Regions from separate parts of the Tistrella arctica genome, predicted to be linked through region 2. Evidence: riboswitches for the same ligand, from Rfam matches in the RefSeq annotation. Region 2 holds a riboswitch; each other region holds the start of a gene.
What was found. A riboswitch is a leader RNA that binds a small molecule or an ion and turns the genes downstream of it on or off. The one in region 2 is predicted to bind S-adenosylmethionine.
Positions count from the first base shown of each region.

Region 1: another riboswitch for S-adenosylmethionine. It lies ahead of metA (homoserine O-acetyltransferase MetA); the one in region 2 lies ahead of metZ (O-succinylhomoserine sulfhydrylase).
Region 3: another riboswitch for S-adenosylmethionine. It lies ahead of metK (methionine adenosyltransferase); the one in region 2 lies ahead of metZ (O-succinylhomoserine sulfhydrylase).

Region 1 covers NZ_JBBKTV010000001.1:584,305-587,753, forward strand. Annotated here, with positions in the region: gene WG924_RS02670 (thiolase family protein) at 1-955, opposite strand, end outside; gene WG924_RS02675 (hypothetical protein) at 1,479-2,027, opposite strand; SAM-I-IV-variant riboswitch at 2,177-2,292, shown strand; gene metA (homoserine O-acetyltransferase MetA) at 2,336-3,256, shown strand; gene WG924_RS02685 (LysR family transcriptional regulator) at 3,265-3,449, opposite strand, start outside.
Region 2 covers NZ_JBBKTV010000003.1:432,008-435,456, forward strand. Annotated here, with positions in the region: gene WG924_RS08820 (ABC transporter permease family protein) at 1-1,114, shown strand, start outside; gene WG924_RS08825 (ATP-binding cassette domain-containing protein) at 1,111-1,758, shown strand; SAM riboswitch at 1,847-1,926, shown strand; gene metZ (O-succinylhomoserine sulfhydrylase) at 1,984-3,258, shown strand; gene apaG (Co2+/Mg2+ efflux facilitator ApaG/CorD) at 3,432-3,449, shown strand, end outside.
Region 3 covers NZ_JBBKTV010000013.1:29,716-33,164, forward strand. Annotated here, with positions in the region: gene trmB (tRNA (guanosine(46)-N7)-methyltransferase TrmB) at 1-277, opposite strand, end outside; gene metK (methionine adenosyltransferase) at 383-1,552, opposite strand; SAM riboswitch at 1,689-1,764, opposite strand; gene WG924_RS23840 (helix-turn-helix domain-containing protein) at 1,880-2,284, opposite strand; gene lnt (apolipoprotein N-acyltransferase) at 2,636-3,449, opposite strand, start outside.

The sequences.
Region 1 (3,449 bases), on a different contig from region 2:
CATTGATCTCGATGCGCTCGATATCGCCGAGTGTCCAGCCGGCCCGGCTCAACGCCTTGCGCACCGCCGGCACCGGGCCCAGCCCGAACAGGCCGGGTTCGACGGCGGCGACGCCATAGCCGGCAAGGCGGGCCATCGGCTCGATGCCCTTGGCCTCGGCAAAACCGCGCTCGGCGACGATCATCGCCGCGGCGGCGCTGTTCAGCCCGGGCGCGTTGCCGGCGGTGATGGTGCCGTCCGGACGGAAGGCGGGCTTCAGCCGGGCGAGCGTCTCGATGGTGGTGTCCGGGCGGGGGGCTTCATCGACCGCGAATTGCTCCTTGCCCTTGCGGCCCTTGATGTCGACCGCGACGATCTCGTCTGCGAATCGCCCGGCATCGCGTGCGGCGGCGAAGCGTTGCTGAGACCGCGCGGCGAAGGCGTCCTGCGCCTCACGCGTGATCTGGAGCCTGGCCACGAGGTCTTCGGTGTGCCAGCCGGAATGCTGACCGGAGAAGGCGTCGTTGAGCCCGTCGGTCAACATGCTGTCGAAGATCTGGGCCGGCCCCATCCGGTAGCCCCAGCGCCCGCCATCCATCAGATATGGCGCCCGGTCCATGTTCTCCATGCCGCCGGCAATGGCGGCATCACTGTCGCCGGCGGCAATCTCCAGCGCGGCGGACAGGATGGCCTGCGCGCCCGAGCCACAGACGCGGTTGACGGTCAGTGCCGGGACGGAAACCGGCAGCCCGCCGCCGATGGCCGCCTGGCGGGCCGGATTCATCCGATTGCCGGCCTGGATGACATTGCCCATCACCACGGTGCCGATGTCATCGCCTGAAAGCCCGGCGCGTCGAAGGGTTTCCTGCACGACGACGGCGCCGAGGTCGGTTGCCGGCACGCCTTTGAGCGCGCCGTTATAGGCGCTGATCGCCGTGCGGACCGGGTGGCCAAGGATGATGTGACGCGTGCTCATGATGTTCTCCAGACCTCGATGTCGGCGTCGATGGTGCAGCGTTCAGATGATGGAAGGCGATATTGCGGCTGCAATGGTCGGATCGTCCGCGGCGCCCGCACCATAGAGCGCGGCCGGGATGAATGCCGCGAGTGGCCGCCGGCTTGCCCTTTCCCTGATGGCGCCCATATTCATGATGTTTATCATCATAGATCACAAATATGACAACCATCATGTAAATGTCAACGGCACGGACGGAGAATTTCAGCCGGGGACGACCTGATCGGGTAGTCCCTCGTTCCGTCGGTCACGGCGCAGTCGGGATCACCTGAACAGGCCACATCGGGGTCGGCCGGTTCCGCGCGCCCTTCTGCGGGAGAGCGAATGCGATGACCTCGTCGCCATTGCGAGACCTGATGCCACCATGCCCGCCGGCGGCGAACCACATATTGCCGACCGTCCGCGCCTATGTAAGTCAGCGGCTTGGTATTGCCGCCGGCCGGCAGATGGACCTGCGGGCGCAGGGCACACCCAGGACATTCAGCTAGTCGGGCGTCTTGTCATAGACCCAGCCGCTCAACACGATCCTGCCGTTCATCACCAGCGGTGGCGCGGTGATGAAATGGAAGCCGGGCGGCACCGGCCCCATGTTCTGACGCAGATCGACCATGCCGCCGTCACCGGACGTTTCATCGCCCGTGGTCGCGTCGAGCGCGATCACGTCGCGGTGCGGTGTGCACAGATACAGCGAATTGCCGGCCTTGATCGGGGTCGCCTCGAAGCTGAATTCGCGGCCGCGCCTTTTCTCGCCCGGCTTCGGCATGTCGCCGATCGAGAACGACCACGCCTTTTCAAGCCGGGCGACATTGTCGGGGGTGATCTGGTCGAGCGCCGAGAACCGGTCATTCGCATGGGTGCCGCCATAGGATCGCCAGTCCGCTCTGGCAATGAAGCGGTCGGCGGGCGCCTGCGCCCCGGCCGTCCAGCCCGATGTGTCGACGGCGCGGGCATAGCGCATGTCGGTGATCCTGTAACCCGCCGCGAAGACGAGGCCGACCAGAACCATACAGGCCAGCATGCCGCCCCACGACACCGCCCGGCTCTGGCTGTGGCCGGCAACAGGACGTCTGGCGAATTGTTTCCGATCGATGTCTCCGCGCCGTGGCGATCATCCGGGCATGCAGCGCCACGCAGGCGGTCATACTTGCCCCTTGAGACGGCCGGAAATCTCCCCTACAACTGACGCGACATCAAGAGTTGGGGCGCGCCCAACGCCAACCTGCCGACCGGGCAAGGTGGCACTCCCGTCCTGTTTCATGGGGGAGGATGTGGCCGGACCGGCAATCAATCGGATCACGCCACGGCGCCAGCCCCGCACTACGTCGGAGGATGAACGCGTCGATGCCGATCAAGATTCCCGATGACCTGCCGGCCCGGAGCACGCTCGAAGCCGAAGGCGTGATGGTCATGCGTGAGACCGACGCCATACGGCAGGATATCCGGCCGTTACGGGTCGGGCTGCTCAATCTCATGCCCAACAAGATCCGGACGGAAACCCAGATCGCGCGCCTGATCGGCGCGACGCCGCTACAGGTCGAATTGTCGCTGATCCGCATCGGCAGCCACGTCGCGCGCAATACATCTAATGATCATATGAGTTCATTCTATCGAAGCTGGGACGATATCCGGTCGGAGCGCTTCGATGGTTTCATCATCACCGGTGCCCCCATTGAACGGCTGCCCTTTGAAGAAGTCACCTATTGGGGGGAGCTGTGCGACGTTTTCGACTGGACCCAGACGAACGTTCATCGCTGTTTCAATATCTGCTGGGGCGCGCAGGCGGCGGTGCATCATTTCCACGGTGTGCCCAAGCATGACCTGCCGGAAAAGGCCTTTGGCGTGTTCCGGCACCGCAATCTGGCGCCGGCCTCGCCCTATCTGCGCGGCTTTTCCGATGATTTCTCGATTCCCGTATCACGCTGGACCGAGATCCGGCGAGAGGATCTGCCCCGGGATGCCGGCATCACCGTGCTGGCCGAGAGTGACGACGCCGGCTTGTGCCTGCTTGACGATCCACGGCACCGCTCGCTGCACATGTTCAATCATCTTGAATACGACCGGACCTCGCTTGCCGAGGAATACCAGCGCGATGCGGCGACCGGCGATGCGATGCAGGTGCCGAAGAACTACTTTCCGAAGGACGATCCGACCCGGGAGCCGGAAAACCGCTGGCGCAGCCACGCCCATCTGCTGATCGGCAACTGGATCAACGAGATCTACCAGACCACGCCATTCGACATCGAGGCCGTCGGCGCCGATTGACGGCGCGGTCAATCGCCATGGTCGCGGCCGGCATCGCCAAGGGCGGCGATCCGGCCGCGCAGCCAGTGCTGGCCGGGATGGGTGTCGTTGCGACGGTGCCATGACATGACGAACGGTACCGCCGGCAGATCCAGCGGCGGTGGCAGCATCACCATGGCATCGGCATGGCCCGAGGCCATGACCATGCCTTCCA
Region 2 (3,449 bases):
GGTGCTGCGCTGGCCGGTGGTGGCGGTGCTGGTCTATGGCATCGGCACGGTCGATATGGCCGTGGTGCTGGGGCCGAGCCTGCCGCCGAGCTTCGCCGTGCGCAGCCTGTCGCTGCTGTTCGATGCCGACCCCGCCCGTGCCGCCGCCGGCCATGCCGCCGCCCTGGCGCAACTGGCGCTGGCAGCGGTGGCGGTGGGCATCTGGTGGCTGGGCGCGCGGCTGGCGCGGTTCTGGCTGGCGGGCGGTCGCGGCGATCATCCGGCCCGCATCGATCCACCGCTGGTGCGACGGCCACCCCAGCCCGTGGCGCCGGCGCTGTCGGGCCTGTCGGGGCTGGTCGGCGGTCTGGCGCTGCTGCTGGCAGCCGCCAGCCTTGCCACCCTGGTGATCTGGGCGCTGGCGGCAAGCTGGCGGTTCCCCGATCTGCTGCCCATGCGCTGGGCGCCGGACCGGCTGGCCGATACCGTGGCGCTGCTCGGCAATGTCATCGCCCGCACGGTCTGGCTGGGGCTGCTGCCGGTGGCCATCGCCCTGCCGCTGGCGGTGCTGGTGCTGGAACGCGAGGCTTTGGGTGCCGACGGCGGAACCGGGGCCGGCCGCTCGCTGTCGCAGGCGGCGGAGGCGCTGGTCTATCTGCCGCTGCTGCTGCCGCCGGCGGCGTTCCTGGCCGGCATCCGCGCGCTGGCGCTGCGTCTGGGGCTGGACGGCACGGTGGCGGCGGTGGTGTGGTGCCATCTGCTCTATGTGTTCCCCTATCTGTTTCTGGCGCTGCGCGAAAGCTATCGCCGCACCGATCCCCGGCCGCGGCTGCTGGCGCGCAGCCTGGGGCGAGGGGCGGGGGGCGCCTGGGTGGCGGTGATGCTGCCGCTGACCGCGCGGCCGATGGCGATTGCCACAGCGATCGGCTTCGCGGTTGGTGTGGCGCAATATCTGCCGGCGCTGATGATCGGCGGCGGCCGGCTGCCGGTGCTGGCCACCGAAGCCGTCGCCGCCGCATCGGGCATCGACCGGCGGGCGGCATCGACGGCCGCCCTGCTGATGACCGTCCTGCCCGCCATCGGCTTCCTTCTGGCCAGCTTGATCCGCGCGCCGGCCCGGGCGGTACGGCAATGACCGCCGGGCTGGTGCTTGACCGGCTGGCCCTGCGCATCCATGGCCGGCCGCTGATCGGCCCGCTGAATCTGGCGGTGCCGGCAGGCGTGATCGGCGCCGTGGTCGGCCCGTCGGGCGTGGGCAAATCCACCCTGCTGGCGGTGATCGCCGGCATCGCCGGGCCGGGGGTGACCATGGCCGGCCGGGTGTGGCTGGACGGCACCGCCATCGACACTCTGCCGCCCGAGGCGCGGCATGTGGGGTTGATGATGCAGGATGACCTGCTGTTCCCGCATCTGACGGTTGCCGCCAATATCGGCTTCGGCCTGCCTGCCGGGCTGCCACGGACCACGCGCCGGGCCTTGATCGACGCGGCACTGGCCGAGGCGGGGCTTGCCGGGCTGGGTGGCCGCGACCCGCTGACCCTGTCGGGGGGGCAGCGGGCACGGGTGGCGCTGATGCGGATGCTGGCGGCACGCCCGCGCATGGTTCTGATGGACGAACCCTTCGCACGGCTGGACCGGCCGCTGGCCCAGAGGCTGCGCACGGCCGTGTTCGCCCGCATCCGCGCCGAGGCGGTGCCGGCGCTGATCGTGACCCATGATCCCGACGAGGCGGCGGCGGCCGGCGGGCCGGTGCTGGATCTACAGGCCGCGGATGGGTGAAAGATACTGATATCTTCAGGACTTGACCCCCGGTCGCGGCCGGGCGTATCGTGGCGCCCTGATGTCGCGGGGCACGTGTGGCTTGTGCCGGCGCATCCGTGGGGATTTGGGCCGGCCGGCTTGCGGACCACGTAAATCTCGCTGCTAAAAGGTCGGGAGCGGGCGCAGAACGGATTGTGCGTCGACCCGGCCAGAGGCCGGGTTTTTTTATGCGGACATGTGACCATGCGGGAAGACGGGGGCCGGAACGGCGTCGAGGACGAATGTGCGGCCGATGACGGGCTGTGGGAGAGCGATCGGGGCGGCAGCGACAGGACGGCGGCCGGCGCCGGCCGCCGTCAGGCGACGCTGGCGGTGCGCGGCGGGCTGGACCGCAGCCCCCATGGCGAGACATCGGAAGCGCTGTTCCTGAATTCGGGCTATGTCTATGACAGCCCGGCCAGGGCCGAGGCACGGTTCAAAGGCGAGGAGCCCGGCTTCGTCTACAGCCGCTATGGCAACCCGACGGTGCGCACCTTCGAGACCCGCCTGGCGGCGCTGGAGGGCGCCGAGGCCTGCCGGGCCACGGCATCGGGCATGTCGGCGGTATGGACCGCCCTGGTCTGCCAGCTCCGCCAGGGCGATCATGTGGTCGCGGCCGAAGCACTGTTCGGATCGTGCCAGTACATCCTGACGGAATTGCTGCCCCGGTTCGGTATCGAGACCAGCTTCGTGCGCGGCGACGATATCGCGGCGTGGTCGGCGGCGGTGCGGCCGAACACCAAGGTGTTCTTTCTGGAAACCCCGTCGAACCCGCAGCTTGAACTGATCGACCTTCAGGCGGTGGCGGCGGTGGCGCGCGATTGCGGCGCCAGACTGGTGGTCGACAACGTGTTCGCCACACCGATCCTGCAGAAGCCGCTGCAACTGGGCGCCCATGTCGTGGTCTATTCCGCCACCAAGCATATCGACGGCCAGGGCCGGGTGCTGGGCGGCGCGATCCTGTCGGACGAAGCCTTCTGCGATGGCGAGCTGCGCAATTTCCTGCGCCATACCGGCCCGACCTTGAGCGCCTTCAACGCCTGGGTGCTGCTGAAGGGGTTGGAAACCCTGCCGCTGCGGGTGCGGGAACAGACCCGGGCCGCCACCGCGCTGGCCCGGCGGCTTGAAAATCATCCGGCGTTGACGCGGCTGATCTATCCGGGCCTCGCCTCGCATCCCCAGCATGCCCTGGCACGCCGGCAGATGCAGGGCGGCGGCACGGTGCTGGCGCTGGATTTCACCGGCGGCAAGGATGCGGCCTTCCGCTTCCTTGAGCGTCTGGAGGTGGCCGACATCTCGAACAACCTGGGTGACAGCAAGACCTTGGCCACCCACCCGGCCACCACCACCCATCAGCGCCTGACCGCCGATCAGCGGACCGCCGTGGGCATCACCGAAGGGCTGGTGCGGGTGTCGGTGGGGCTTGAGGATGTGGACGATCTGGCGGCCGATCTGGGGGCCGCACTCGACGCCGCATAACCGCCCGCGACACCGGCCTGCCGATTAGGGCTTGCGCTCGGCACTGGAAATCCGCTGCATTGGTCGCAATATTGGCTTCGCAGACCCTTCGAGGCCGGCATGCGGGCGGGTTTGCCGGGGTGGCGGCATCGGTAGGGTGTCGCCATGATGCGACGATTGAGCAGGTGGGGATGATGGCGGCGGAACATGAA
Region 3 (3,449 bases), on a different contig from region 2:
CGCCGCCGCCGAAGCCGATTTCCAGCGCCAGCGCCGCCGGCGGATGATCGAACAGCGCCCGGGGGTCGATCGGCGACAGCGGCCCGCCCTCGCCGCGCGGCGGCAGCGCGATCGCCAGCGCCGGCAGCGTCTGTTCCAGCACCCGGCTGCGATTGGCTTTCAACGGCCGGCCGATGCGGCGGCCGAAATGGCGCCGCCCGACACTGTCGCCCTGGCTGTCGGCGTCATCGACATCAGGGTCGGTCGGGGCGGCGGGCTCAGGGCTTGAAACGGTCATCGGCGGTCCGGTGTCCGGGCTGGTCAGTGGGGTGGGCTGTCGACAAAAAAGCGGGCGGCATCCGGATCTCCGGATGCCGCCCCTTGCTGATCGCATGGATCAGGATCAAAGCACAAGCTGCTTGATCGCCTCCACCAGATCGGTCTTCTCCCACGAGAAGCCGCCATCGGCCTCGGGCTCACGCCCGAAATGGCCATAGGACGCGGTGCGGGCGAAGATCGGCTTGTTCAGCTGCAGATGCTCGCGGATGCCGCGCGGGGTCAGGTTCATCACCTCGCGCATCGCCGCCTCCAGCTTCGCCTCGTCGACCTGGCCGGTGCCATGGGTGTCGACATACACCGACAGCGGGTGCGACACGCCGATGGCATAGGATAGCTGAATGGTGCAGCGATCGGCCAGACCGGCCGCCACCACGTTCTTCGCCAGATAGCGCGCGGCATAGGCGGCAGACCGGTCGACCTTGGTCGGATCCTTGCCCGAAAAGGCGCCGCCACCATGGGGCGCGGCACCGCCATAGGTGTCGACGATGATCTTGCGTCCGGTCAGGCCGGCATCGCCATCCGGGCCGCCGATCACGAAATTACCGGTCGGATTGATATAGAGATGAGCGTCGTCGCACATCCAGCCCGCAGGCAGCGAGGCCTCGATGATCGGCCGCACGGCGGCCTTCACCTCGTCCTGGGTGACGCCGGCGATGTGCTGGGTCGACAACACGATCGAGGTGGCGCCCACCGGCTTGCCGCCTTCGTATTGCAGGGTCACCTGGCTCTTGGCGTCGGGGCCGAGCAGCGCCACGTCGCCCGAGCGGCGGGCGGCGCGCAGATTGCGCAGGATGGTGTGCGCATAATGGATCGGCGCCGGCATCAGCGCGTCGGTTTCCCGGCAGGCATAGCCGAACATGATGCCCTGGTCGCCGGCGCCTTCGTCCTTGTTGCCGGCGGCATCGACGCCAGCCGCGATATCAGCCGACTGATCGTGCAGAAGCACCTCGATCCTGGCGGTCCGCCAGTGGAAGCCGTCTTGCTCGTAACCGATGTCGCGGATGACGTCGCGCGCCACCTGCTCGATCGTCTCGGGCGACGTATCGCCCTTGGAGCGGATTTCACCCGCAATCACCACCCGGTTGGTGGTCGCGAGTGTTTCGCAGGCGACCCGCGAGAACGGGTCGGCAGACAGAAGATGGTCGAGAACGGCATCCGAAATCCGGTCACAGATCTTGTCCGGATGGCCTTCGGAGACCGACTCGCTGGTGAACAGGTAGTTGCTGCGGGCCATGACGCGTCTTCAACCCCTCAAGAACCGACGACGAACCGTGGTTCCGACCACGGTCCGGGCAACCTCGCGGGGTTTGAGCCCGCCGGCTGCCTACGATGGACTCCGTGCGTCTGGGTTCTCGGCGGGTTGACACGAGAATGCGCCCACCAAGCCCACTTAGCGCACTGTTTAACGTGGCGGCAAGCGGCACAAATCCGACCACGGACGGTTTGACATACCCACGCTCTCACATGCTGCGCTTGCAGCAGATGCAGAATTCGCGTGGTGGTTTTGCTCAAACCGTCGGATGAAACTTTCACGACGTGCTTCCGGAATCAAGCACGTTTTTCAGGCACCAGTTCCGATGGCGTCGCTCATCGAGCGGGCCAGGTCGATCACGCGGGTGCGGGTGCGTGCATCGGGAATGCGAGCGAAGTCGAAGGCCAGCATCTGGGCGTCCGGGCCTTCCATCACCGCCCAGTCGAAGCCGTCATCGATGCTCAGCAGCCCGCGTCCTCCCGCCACCGCTTCTGCCTGATCATAGAAGAACGATACCGGCACATCCAAGGCATGGGCGATCAGGAACAGCCGGCCCGCGCCGATGCGATTGGTGCCGCGTTCATATTTCTGGATCTGCTGGAAGGTCAGCCCCACCCGCTGCCCCAGCTTTTCCTGGCTGAGCCCCAGAAGCTGCCGGCGCAACCGCACGCGTCCACCGACATGAGCGTCAATCGGGTTCAGTCTCGTCACCATCCGCGTCATCCCTCCTCGAACCCCGCAGGCCTCGTTTCCGACCTGTTACCAGCCGGATAGATGACATCACGCCATGGCATGGGTCAACCCCGGCGCGCGCATGGGGCTGCACGAAACGCGTATTCCGGGTTGCATTCCCGGTCACACTCGCCTCCGGTGACAGGTTGAACACGCATCAGTTGCTTTTTTCCGCAGACTCGACATCGCAAAGTAGTTTACTGACTCTCCGGGGGAAAATCAGAGCGCCGGTTCAAACGTTCTACGGAATTTTCTCAGGAATAAAAGTTATCACTCGGACACTGCAAGATCATGAGAAGGTCATACCAAAATATATCAAGATCTTGTGAATGCTCAGGCAGCGTCGGTATTGCGGCGGGTGGTCAGCAGACCTGCCGCCATCACCAGCAGGGCCGCGATGCCGGCGGCCTTGTCGCCCATCCGGGCATAGATGGTCGGTGCCAGCGCCACCGGCAGCGGACCATCCAGCACGCCGCGTCGGTCCAGGGGCAACAGCGCCACGATCCGCCCCAGCGGGTCGACGATCGCCGATATGCCGTTATTGGCGGCACGGACCAGCGGCAGGCCTTCCTCGATCGCCCGCATCCGGGCGGCGGCGAAATGCTGGAAGGGGCCGGCGGTCAGGCCGAACCAGCCGTCATTGGTCACGTTCAGCAGAAAGCCCGGCCGGGCGGCGGGGTCGGCCCCGGCAGTGACCGCCCCGGGGAAGATCGCCTCATAACAGATCAGCGGGCTTGCCGGCGGCAGGCCGGGCAGCGCCAGCGTGGCGGGGCCGGGGCCGGCCGAGAAATCCATCGTCCCCTCAGTCAGCTTGGGGAACGGGTTGAACGCGCGCAGCGGCACATATTCGCCGAACGGCACCAGATGCGCCTTGTCATACACACCCCGGATGCGCCCGGCATCATCGATCGCCAACACACTGTTATAGATCAACGGCGTCGGCTCGGCCCCGTCGGCCGCACCGACCGGCGGTGGCACCCACTCCACCCGCGGCGCCCCGGTGATCAGCAACCCGCCCGGCGGCACCGCCGCCACCAGCGCCGTCCGGGGCTCGGCATCCTGTTCCAGGTAATAGCCGACCGCGGTTTCCGGCCAGATCACATGGCTGATGCGGTCGAAGCCCGGGCCACGGGTCAGATCGATCTGA